DNA from 2 places in the Variovorax sp. LjRoot290 genome. Region 1 is predicted to be linked to the other one. Evidence: riboswitches for the same ligand, from Rfam matches in the RefSeq annotation. Region 1 holds a riboswitch; the other holds the start of a gene.
What was found. A riboswitch is a leader RNA that binds a small molecule or an ion and turns the genes downstream of it on or off. The one in region 1 is predicted to bind glycine.
Positions count from the first base shown of each region.

Region 2: it holds a riboswitch for glycine, as region 1 does, so the genes downstream of both, ACSQ9A_RS31340 (FAD-dependent oxidoreductase) here and gcvT (glycine cleavage system aminomethyltransferase GcvT) in region 1, are expected to answer to the same signal.

Region 1 is NZ_CAXURW020000001.1:2,153,767-2,159,191, forward strand. It holds gene gcvP (aminomethyl-transferring glycine dehydrogenase) at 1-1,984, opposite strand, end outside; gene gcvH (glycine cleavage system protein GcvH) at 1,998-2,372, opposite strand; gene gcvT (glycine cleavage system aminomethyltransferase GcvT) at 2,397-3,593, opposite strand; glycine riboswitch at 3,605-3,722, opposite strand; glycine riboswitch at 3,735-3,837, opposite strand; gene ACSQ9A_RS10935 (hypothetical protein) at 3,867-4,775, opposite strand; gene ACSQ9A_RS10940 (hypothetical protein) at 4,908-5,425, opposite strand, start outside.
Region 2 is NZ_CAXURW020000002.1:504,141-509,565, reverse strand. It holds gene ACSQ9A_RS31350 (SRPBCC family protein) at 1-324, opposite strand, end outside; gene ACSQ9A_RS31345 (RidA family protein) at 1,398-1,868, opposite strand; gene ACSQ9A_RS31340 (FAD-dependent oxidoreductase) at 1,895-2,065, opposite strand; glycine riboswitch at 2,149-2,254, opposite strand; glycine riboswitch at 2,270-2,360, opposite strand; partial or broken gene ACSQ9A_RS31335 (transposase domain-containing protein) at 2,473-2,629, shown strand; gene ACSQ9A_RS31330 (GlxA family transcriptional regulator) at 2,797-4,026, shown strand; partial or broken gene ACSQ9A_RS31325 (transposase) at 4,003-4,200, opposite strand; gene ACSQ9A_RS31320 (RidA family protein) at 4,411-4,752, opposite strand; gene ACSQ9A_RS31315 (alpha/beta fold hydrolase) at 4,870-5,425, opposite strand, start outside.

The DNA of each region.
Region 1 (5,425 bases):
TGCTGGGGTAGGTGATCATCACCGCGGCCAGCTTGTCGCCGTGCTTCTCGCAGGCGCGCTTCAGGTCGTCCATGTCGACGTTGCCTTGCGCGTCGCAGGCCGTCACCACCACCTGCATGCCGACCATCTGCGCGCTCGCCGGGTTGGTGCCGTGCGCGGAGGAGGGGATCAGGCAGATGTTGCGATGCCCTTCGCCCTTGGCTTCATGGAAGGCCTTGATCGCCAGCAGGCCGGCGTACTCACCCTGCGAGCCGGCATTGGGCTGCAGGCTGATGCCCGCATAGCCGGTGGCCTCGCAGAGCCAGGCGCGCAGCTGGGCGTCGAGCTGCGCATAGCCCTGCAATTGCTCGGCCGGCGCGAAGGGATGGATGTTGGCGAACTCGGGCCAGGTGATCGGGATCATCTCGCTGGTCGCGTTGAGCTTCATGGTGCAGCTGCCGAGCGGGATCATGCTGCGGTCGAGCGCCAGGTCCTTGTCGGAGAGGCTGCGGATGTAACGCAGCATCGCGGTCTCGCTCTTGTGGGTGTTGAACACCGGGTGCGTGAGGAAGGCGCTGGTGCGGCGCAGGTCCTCGGGGATGCGCGGCGCGATGCTGCCGGCCAGCTCGTCGAAGCGCGGCATCGGCGTGCCGGCAGGCACGAACAGGGCCCACAGCGTCTCGATGTCGGCGCGGGTGGTGGTCTCGTCGAGCGAAATGCCCAGGTGGTTCTGCAGACGCTGGCGCAGATTGATGCTTGCCGCCTGCGCGCGCTCCTGGATTTTCGGCGTGTCCTCGCCGGTCTTGACGGTGAGCGAGTCGAAGGAGGTCTCATTGGCCAGCTCGCGGCCCATCTGTTCGAGGCCCTGCGCCAGCACCGCGGTGAGCGCAGCCACGCGCTGCGCGATGCGCGTCAGGCCTTCGGGCCCGTGGTAGACCGCGTACATGCTCGCGACCACCGCCGGCAGCACCTGCGCCGTGCAGATGTTGGAAGTGGCCTTCTCGCGCCGGATGTGCTGCTCGCGCGTCTGCAGCGCGAGCCGGTAGGCCGGCTGGCCTTGCGTGTCCACGCTCACGCCCACCAGGCGGCCGGGCAGCGAGCGCTTGAACTCGTCGCGGCAGGCCAGATAGGCCGCGTGCGGGCCGCCGTTGCACATCGGCATGCCGAAGCGCTGCGTGGTGCCGCACACGATGTCGGCATCCCATTCGCCGGGCGGCGCCAGCAGCGTGAGCGCCAGCAGGTCGGCCGCCACGCAGAAGGCGGCGTCGCACGCATGGGCGTGGCCGGCGAGCGGGCGCAGGTCGTGCACGTGGCCGGTGGTCGAGGGGTACTGCGCGAGTGCGCCGAAGAAATCGCCGCTGGCCATCAGGTGCGGCAGGGTCTCCGACACGGTGCTGACCTTGACCTCGATGCCGAGCGGCGCCGCGCGCGTTCTGATGACCTCGATGGTCTGCGGATGGCAGTCGCCCGAGACCAGGAACACGTTGCTCTTGCTCTTGGCGCTGCGCTTGGCGAGCGTCATCGCCTCGGCCGCCGCCGTGGCCTCGTCGAGCATCGAGGCATTGGCGATGGCCATGCCGGTGAGGTCGCACACCATGGTCTGGAAGTTGACCAGTGCCTCCATGCGGCCCTGCGAAATCTCGGCCTGGTAGGGCGTGTAGGCGGTGTACCAGGCCGGGTTCTCGAGCACGTTGCGCAGGATCACGCCGGGCGTGTGGGTGCCGTAGTAGCCCTGGCCGATGAAGTTCTTCGCCACCTTGTTCTTCGCCGCAATGGCCTTCAGCTCGGCCAGCGCGTCGGCCTCCGTCACCGAGGCGGGCAGGCGCATCGGCTTCGTGCGGCGGATGGCCGGCGGCACGATGCCGTCGATCAGCTCGGCGCGGGTGGTCGAGCCGACGGCGGCGAGCATGCGCGCTTCGTCATCGGCCTCGATGCCGATATGGCGGGCGATGAATTCCTCGGCGTTCTCGAGTTCGCTGAGGGAGGGCAGGGAAGACTTCGGCATTGGCGTGTTCGGTTCAGTTTTCGTCGGCGAACTTTTGATAGGTGGTGGCGTCGAGCAGTGCATCGAGCTGCGAGGCGTCGCTGATCTTCATCTTGAAGAACCAGCCGCCCGCTTCGGGCGCGCTGTTGGCCAGCGAAGGGTCGGCGCGCAGCGCCTCGTTGACTTCGGTGATCTCGCCCGTGATGGGCATGAACACGTCGGCCGCCGCCTTGACCGACTCGACCACGCCGGCGACATCGCCCTGGCTGTAGCTCTTGCCGACTTCCGGCAGGTCGACGAAGACCACGTCGCCCAGCGCATCCTGCGCATGAACGGTGATGCCGACGGTGGCGACGCCGTCGCCGACCGCCTGGACCCACTCGTGGTCCCTGGTGTACTTGATGCTCATGAAAGGCTCCTTGAAGAAAAGAATTCAACCGCGGTAGTAGTGCTGCGGCACGAAAGGCATGGTGCTCACCTCCATCGGCACCGGCTTGCCGCGCACGATGGCCTGGATGCGGGTGCCGGGCTCGGCATAGGCGAGCGCGACGTAGGCCATCGCGACCGGCCGGTCGACCGTGGGGCCGAGCAGGCCGCTGGTCACCTGGCCGATGGGCGCGCCCTCGAAGGATTCGAGCAGCGTGCCATCGCGCACCGGCACGCGCTCCAGCGCCACCAGGCCGACGCGCTTGCGCTTGAGCGTGTGGTGGTCCAGGTGGCCTGCGACGCCATTGGCCGCCGTGAGTTGCGCCAGCACCTTGGCCGCGCCCGGAAAGCCGCCTTCGCGCGCACCGCCGGTGCGCCGCACCTTCTGGATCGCCCAATTGAGCGAGGCTTCGACCGGCGTGGTGGTCTCGTCGATGTCGTTGCCGTAGAGGCACAGGCCCGCTTCGAGCCGCAGCGAATTGCGCGCACCCAGGCCGACGGGCTTGACCTCGGGCTGGGCGAGCAGCAGCCGTGCGAGCGCTTCGGCATCCTTGGCGGCCACCGAGATCTCGAAACCGTCCTCGCCCGTGTAGCCGCTGCGCGTGGCAAAGGCCGCGATGCCGCCGATCTGCACCGCGCCGCCGGTCATGAAGACGAAGCGCTCGATGCCGGGCGCGAGCCGGGCCAGCGCGGTCACGGCCTGCGGGCCCTGCAGCGCCAGCAGGGCGTGGTCGGGCATCGGCAGCACCTGGCAGCGCGCGCCGATCCTGGCCTGGATGTGCGCGATGTCGGCCACCTTGCAGGCGCCATTGACGATCACGAACAGCGAGTCGTGGCCTTCGTTGAAGAACATCAGGTCGTCGAGGATGCCGCCTTCGTCGTTCAAGAGCAGGCCGTAGCGCTGCTTGCCCGGCGCCAGGCCGATCACGTCGACCGGCATCAGGCTCTCGAACGCGGCGGCGGCATCGGGGCCAGCCAGGCGCAGCTGGCCCATGTGGGAGATGTCGAACAGGCCGGCGGCCTCGCGCGTGTGCTTGTGCTCGGCCATCAGGCCGGCGGGGTACTGCACCGGCATCACATAGCCCGCGAAGGGCACCATGCGGGCGCCGAGCTCCAGGTGCAGGTCGTAGAGCGGGGTCTTTTGCAGATCGTCGGATGCGGAGGCCAAGGCACTCTCCAAAGGGGCAGTCCAGATCCATGACATTCTTGCCATGGGCCACCCCTGCTGTCCGCTTTACCTGAGAGATTCGCCCCACGATCGGGGTTTGCTCCTTCGGTGGACGGCACTGCGAACAAAAAACGCGATGCGCCGCCTCTCTCCAGCAAGGAAACGCCCGGAAAATGGGGCGCTTCGTCAGTCCTTTTGCCTGAGCGTTCGGGCCCGTTTTTCGAGGGGACCTGCGCCTTCGGCGGCCCCGCGCTGCGAGGCTCTCTCCTGACCCGTCCGAGTGTAAGGGATGAGCCCGGTCCTGGCCGCTCAGGAGCGCTCCAGGCGCAGCCGCCTGAGCAGAAACTTCTCCCACAGCTTGTCGGCGACGAGCTGCAGGGAGCTGCGAATGTGCGCTCTGGCATTGCGCGCGTCGTAGGGCGAGCGGATGTCGGCGCCCAGCTGCCGGGCGCGCACGCTGAGCATGCTCTCCGAGAGAACGCAGCGCGCCTTCATGCGCAGGTCGTCGAAGTTCTCCGGCGAGAGCGCACTGGCCTTGTGCCATTCGTGGGACCACTTGAATCTGCGCTGCCTGGACGGATCGCTCTCGTCCTTGATCAGCCAGGCTGACACGAAATCGACATAGGCCTCGTCGACGCTGTCGCGAAACAGACGGTGCTCGGGTTCGAAGCGGTCGTAGACCAGCGAATCCAGGAATTCGTTGCCCGGCGAAAGCGCACCGAGCTGGCGGCGCAGGTTGCCGTTCATCGCGAAGCAGTAGGTCGAAACCCATTCGAGCAGGGGACCGAGCGGCGTCATCGTCGAGCGCGGAAAATCGTTGATCTCGCCGAAGAGCCACGGGCCCGGGTGCAGCCCCAGCCTCTTGATTTCACCGCCGAAGCCGGCCACCCTGCGTTCGCTCCATCCGTGGTTTCGCGCGACGGTGTCGTTCGAAAAGATCCACACGTCGGGCTCGCCGCTGCGGGCAAGAATGGCTGCGACTCCTTGGTCCCACCCAGTGAATTCGCGGTTGGAGTTGTCGCCTGCGATGACGAAGCCGTCCTCGCATTCCGCATTGCGCAATGCTTCGCCTCCGGTGGACCTGGCGTTGTCGACGATCGCGAGAACGACACGATCGCTCTCGCCGGCCAACTGCCTTCGCAGCTTGGTCAGCACCTGGACCGAATGATCACGATGCTGACTCCCGTACTCCAGATGAACAAAACCGTAGTTCGTCATGCCTGTTGACAGAAAAAAGAAGGGAGGGTTGGGGCGCCGGATGGGCGCGACGCGACGAGTATCCCTCCTCGTCTTGTCAGAGGAGACGCCGAGTTTGTCCGGATGCGGCCATGGCGGCCGTCGGGGCCGATTTCAATGCACGAGCTGGGGCGGCAGCAGCTTGTCGATGCGTTCGCGGATCGACGTGGCGCGCTCGGCACCCGCGAGCTTCTCGATCTCGCCGAGCATGGCGGATGCGGCGGCCAGCATCGACTCCCGGTCGCGCGCTTCACGCAGCAGCTCGCGGAACTGCCCGGCCAGGATCGGATCGCGCCTGACGAACATGCGCTCGCACAGGTCGAACAGGAACATCCGCGTGGTGGCGAGCGAACGCTTGCCGTCGAAGACATCCGCCGCGACCGGCGGCTCGGGGCTCGCGTCCGGCGCCGGAGCTGCCAGCACCGGCGGCGCCACGGCGGGCGTAGCGGGTTGCGAACGATGCAGATAGCCCTCCTGCACCAGGTGCAGCGCCACGCGGCCGGCCTCGTCGCGGCTGCCGAAGAGCTGGCCGAAGTCGGTGACCGAGCGCTGGCCGTCGGCCATCAGCAGCAGGGCGCGCTCGCGCTGGCCCAGCGTGCGGCGGCCCGGCTGGAGTTCTTGGCGCGCTTTCT
Region 2 (5,425 bases), on a different contig from region 1:
GACATTCGCTTCCAGTTGGTAGGTCAACCTTGTCCCTTCCGGTGTGTCCGCCAGGGCCACTACGGCTGAGCTCTTGGCAAAACCCGCAACGCTTCCCTCGCCCTCGCCGACCAGCCGATAGCCGTTCGGCGGATCCCGATCGAAGAGGCGGACTTTGCCCCTGAATCGCGCCTTTAGCTGTCCGAACTCGAAGCGCATGATCGCGGCGAACTCGCCGTTGGACCTCTCCTCGATCTCTTCGCAGCCGGGGATGCACTGCTTCAGGATCGCGGGGTCGTTCAGCGGAATACACAGTCGCCAGGGAGGCAGGGACGACGTACTCACCAGCTATGTCAAGTGCCATGTCATATTGCAATCATGCAAACAGTCACGTAGGACCTCCGTTTCGAATGACCAAAAGGTTAGGGCAGCGTCATCCGCGCGGCAAATAGCATTCGCGGAGGGCACGATGCCGAAAAGCTATGGCGGGCTGTGGACCTGACGATGCAGCTTCTGGGACGCCGAATTGCGCCGGTACTTCGGAGCTGCGCCACCGGCGTGCGCAAGTACTTGTGCACCGTCTTGCGCGACAGGCTTGTGGCCCTCACGATCTCGCGCACCGCCTTGTTCTTGCGGTGGCACCGCTTAAAAAAGCATCGGGGTAGGCTGAACACGCGGGTCAAATTTGAAGCCCAGCGCCGGCCATACAGCGTAGTCGTCGGCGGTGGCCAACAAGCTGGCGCGAACGATATGGTGGTGTTGGCACGCGGACAGGCGTGGAGACCTGCGGCGTGGCAGCAAGTGCACTGGCAGGAACCTAGAAACTACCGCTTCGAAGGAGAGCAAGCGACCACGCGTGTGATGCGCCAGACAGGTCGGACCGGGATGGGGACACTCCGATAGGGATCAAGAGCACCAATCTCGATGATCAGGGAGCCTCGTCAGCGAATACCATCAGGGCCAGCAGGCATCACGCCTGCACAACAGGCCGAATATGAGACTGCAGCCCTGCCTCCTGATCCTTTACACACAAGTTGCTTGTAATCCGGGAGGCGCCATATAAGCATTTCCCTAGCAGTGTTCTAGATTTACCGAGTCCTTCATCTAAAAAGGCGGTCTTCACGGTTGGTCCGCGTCGCGTCGTGTATTGCGCCCGCGCTGAAACGCAGTCTAGCCAATAGAGCCCGGCCGAACTCGTAGAGTGCCCAAGCTCAGCAGGACGACGTCTTCAGCGAGCTCGCGCGCACCAACAGGTGGTCGTGCCCGACCTCACCGAACTCGTTGATGACCACCACCGTGTCCGCCACGCCGGCATCGGCCAGCAAATGGCGTAGCAGCGTGGGTGCCGCTGCCGAGGAAGCCGGTCAGCGCATTTATCGGCACACAGCCGTCAGCCCAGGCCGCGGCGTGGTTCATCGTCAGGCCAACTCGAAGATGGCATCGACCTGGACAGCGACGTTGCGCGGTAGCGAATTGCAGCCGACTGCGGCGCGCGCATGCCGACCCGCTTCGCCGAACACCTCGACCATCAGGTCGGAGGCGCCGTTGATCACCTTCGGATGGTCGCCGAACTCGGGGGTGGAATTAACGAAGCCGCCGAGGCGCACGCAGCCCGCGACGCCATCGAGGCTGCCGCCCAGGGCCGTGCGCAGCTGGGCAAGGATGTTGATCGCGCACAGTCGCGCCGCCTTCTGGGCGTTCTCGATCGAGACGTCCTGGCCGACCTTGCCCACGTACTGGTCCTTGCCGCCGGCGGTCGGCACCTGGCCCGCGATGTAGATCAGCGAGCCGCTCTTTCGGGCCGGCACATAGTTGGCGACGGGGGCGACCGCCTTCGGCAATTCGATGCCGAGTTGGGTCAGGCGTACGTCGGGTCCTTGCGTTGTCATTCTCTGGTGTCCTTGGAAGTAAGTGGTCAATTGCCGAAATAGAGGTCGTCGAGTGGTGCGGAGAGCAGATCGTCGGCATTCGGCTCGGCAGCCAGTGTGGCCTGCCGGTCGATCACGGTCACTTCGTGGCCGAGTTGCTGGAGGTAGTAAGCCGAGGTCACGCCGAGCATGCCGGCGCCGAGAACGATCACGCGCATTTCGTGAACCTATGAGGTTGCAGCGCTTGAACGCGGAGAAACGGAAGCTCGAAAAGAAAGCAACCGGACCATGCGTCCAAGTTGCCGCTCCCCCTGTCCTCGGTACCTGAGAGATTCACCCGCTGCGCCCGCAGCGAGTTTGCTCCTTCGGTGCATCACATGACGTGATGGCTCTCCAGACGGCTTTGACAGCTGATGCAGTACAGGCTCATCACGTGAGCCGACCTGAGCGTTTATGGGAGTTTGCGCCTTCGGTGGAGCCGCTTCGCGCGGCCCGCTCTCCTGCTATATCGAAGTCTATTCGGATCGTTGCTGGAAGTCGATAGTGCCGCAAGGGGTCGGGAGCCAACCAGCCTCTCGTTGTTCGAGCGCCAAGCCTGGAACGTGAGGCAGGGGAGTTGAAAAAATCAGAACTGGCCGGCCAGCGCGCGGCCGTCGTGATGAGCCTGGTGCAGGCGGCAAGCTCTGCGGCCCCGATCCGCACGCGTACCTAAAGACGTCCTGCAGCGCCTGCCCACGCACATGGCCAGCCGCATCGACAATCTCCTGCCGCACCGCTGGCAATCGATGAAGCGCCCTCCCGGCGAGACCGCCGTGAGCGGCCAATTGCCGCGTGCCGCCGGTCGCAGTCGTCAAGGATCGGACGGCCATCCGCTTACCTTCTATGCGACAAGTGCCATGAGCATCCGATTGCGCGCGGACATACTGCAACTGCTACGATTGCCGACCTTATGGCAGGAGAGTCCACGATGATGCCGGTTTCTGGTGTGAAGGCCGAATCCGCCAAGCTGGCGCGGCGGCGAGTGAAGGTCGGCTTCATCCTCCTTCCAGGCTTCACGATGTTTTCGTACTCTGCCCTGGTTTATATCTTGAAGCATTGCACCGACCCGGCAGCCGCGGTCGGAGTCGACTTTGAATATGTCGTTCTAGGACAAAAGCCAGCGCAAACGACCTGCGGGGTCCAAGTACCTCCGACAGCGCCCCTGCACGCTGCTCGCGATTGCAACTACGTTTTCGTGATAGGCGGGAAGACAGCTGCTCCTGTCGAGGACCGCAGATCGATTCTGGAAGCACTCACAAGCGCCGATATGAAGGGCGCAACTCTTGCGGGAATAGGTTCCGGACTATTTGTGCTAATCGAAGCCGGATTTTTCGATAGATTGCCCTGCGCAACAGATTGGTATCGCGGCGCCGACCGAGATACCCGTTTTGCGGAGGTGCAGCAAATCTCAGGCCTTAACTTGGTCGTGAGCGGCAGGCGAGTTAGCTGTGCGGGAGGGCTAGCGGCACTGGAACTCGGATCATGGCTTTTAGAACGTCATTATTCCGCTATCGGCGCCGAGATTCCCGCGCCGCAAGAGCTTTCGGCCTCCCCCACCGAAACTGAGCAGAATTCTGGAACAAGAGAAAATCCACTCGATGCGAGAGTACTTCGGGCGCTCAAGATCATCGAAAGAAATCTTGGACAGCAGCCATTGAAGGTTGAATCTCTTGCGTCAACCTTGGGGGTTTCTAAGCGGCAGATAGAACGGCTTTTCCAGCAGGAAATGAAGCAGCCGGTCCAGCAATATTGCCGTCAGTTTCGACTTGCTTATGGATATTGGCTTCTTTTAAATAGCCCCAAGTCAATAACGGAAATCGCGACAATCACCGGTTTCTCCGATAGCTCTCACTTCAATCGATGTTTCCGGGCTCAATTTGCAACGACCCCATCACAAGCACGACAATCAAAGGTAAGCGTGGATGACGTTATATCGCCGCAATGGGCTTCTCTCTACGAAAGCATTGTAAAGAGTGATCAGGATTTAGACTTATCGCGATCGAGGAAGTCAGTTTACACAAATCTGGCTCACTCAGTAGTTGGTTCTTCAAGCAGGATCAATCACGATGGCGGCTTGACCGAGCCAGAAATGCACTTAGCGACAGCCCGAAAACTGTTCAAACAACCGAGCCACCTCTAACAACTCCTCGGCAAGCAGCTTGTTGAGTTTGGCGTTCTCGTCCTCGAGCTGCTTCAGGCGCTTCGCTTCGGAAGCGTCCATGCCGCCGTGACGGTCCTTCCAGCTATACAGCGTCATTTCCGAGTCGCCGTGCTCGCGGCCGAGATCGACGGGCTTCGCACCCGCCGCCTGCTCGAAACTTCAATGATCTGCACATCCGGTAAGCCTGGCTCGCTTCATCAATCCGTCATTCCAAGTTGACGGACTTCCCTGCCACTACGCTGGTACGGTTGGGAGGGGGCAGGTGACCGATCTCTCCCGTACCCTTAAACGATACTCCTCGAATCCCGATTGCCGGCCTATCAGAGCGATAGGCCGGCTTTCCGGTTCCCTATATCGGAGCGATCAGATCGCCGCCGTGACGATGAACTCCACCTTGAATTTCGGTGTGGTGAGCTTGGCTTCGCTGGTGGCGCGGGCCGGCGGGTTGACTGGATCGATCCAGGCTTCCCAGACGGCGTTCATTTCGCCGAAAGTGGCGATATCCGAGAGATAGATGATCGTCTGCAGGATCTTCGACTTGTCACTGCCGGCGGCAGCGAGCAGGCGGTCAACGTCGGCAAGTGCGCTCTTGCACTGGTCAGTGACGCTCTCGCCTTCGCCGACCCGGCCGGCGAGATAGACGATGTTACCGTGGACGACGGCGTTGCTCATGCGGGCGCCCGGTTCGATGCGCTGAATGCTCATGGAGTTCTCCTGGAAAAATTGAGCTGTGGGAAAAGGCCCCGCGCGAAAAGCGGGGCCGGGAAAATCTTTAGCCGCAAAGATGCTGGCTCTTTGAAGCACACGTGCGACTAGGTAGATTTAGGTAGGTCGCCCTTCGCCGCGCATGATGGACTGGGCGAATGAGACAAGTACAGCCGCGGCCTCCGAAACCTTCTCCGGGAGAAGTGCGTGGCCAGAACCATGAATGATTTCCATCGTCGTCAGGTGGCCTACACGATCTCGCAAGTAATCTTCTTCAGGTACGGGTGCAATCTTGTCAAATTCAGGCGCAACATAAAGCACCGGCAAATTTTTGCCTACTTCGGTCCAACTACTGTCGGCCGTTGCATTCGTCGCCGCGAGCTGGAATTTAGAGACCTCTGTATGCCACCCGCTCAACCAAACGGAAGCATCGTGCCCCGGAGCGAAGAAGTCACGCTCCAAATAAAATAGGCGGTCTGCATCCGGCTTGGAATTGTCAGATACGACATTCACGGAAATCAAGAGCTCGGGCGATATTGTGCTGCCAATAATCGCCGCGAGAAGTGCGACAGATTTTGTCATCGAAGGCCAATGATGGGCGAGAACCCGCGCGACCCAGTTGCCGAACGCGTGGCCCACCACACACAATGCTTCAGGCTTCTCCGGCGCACAA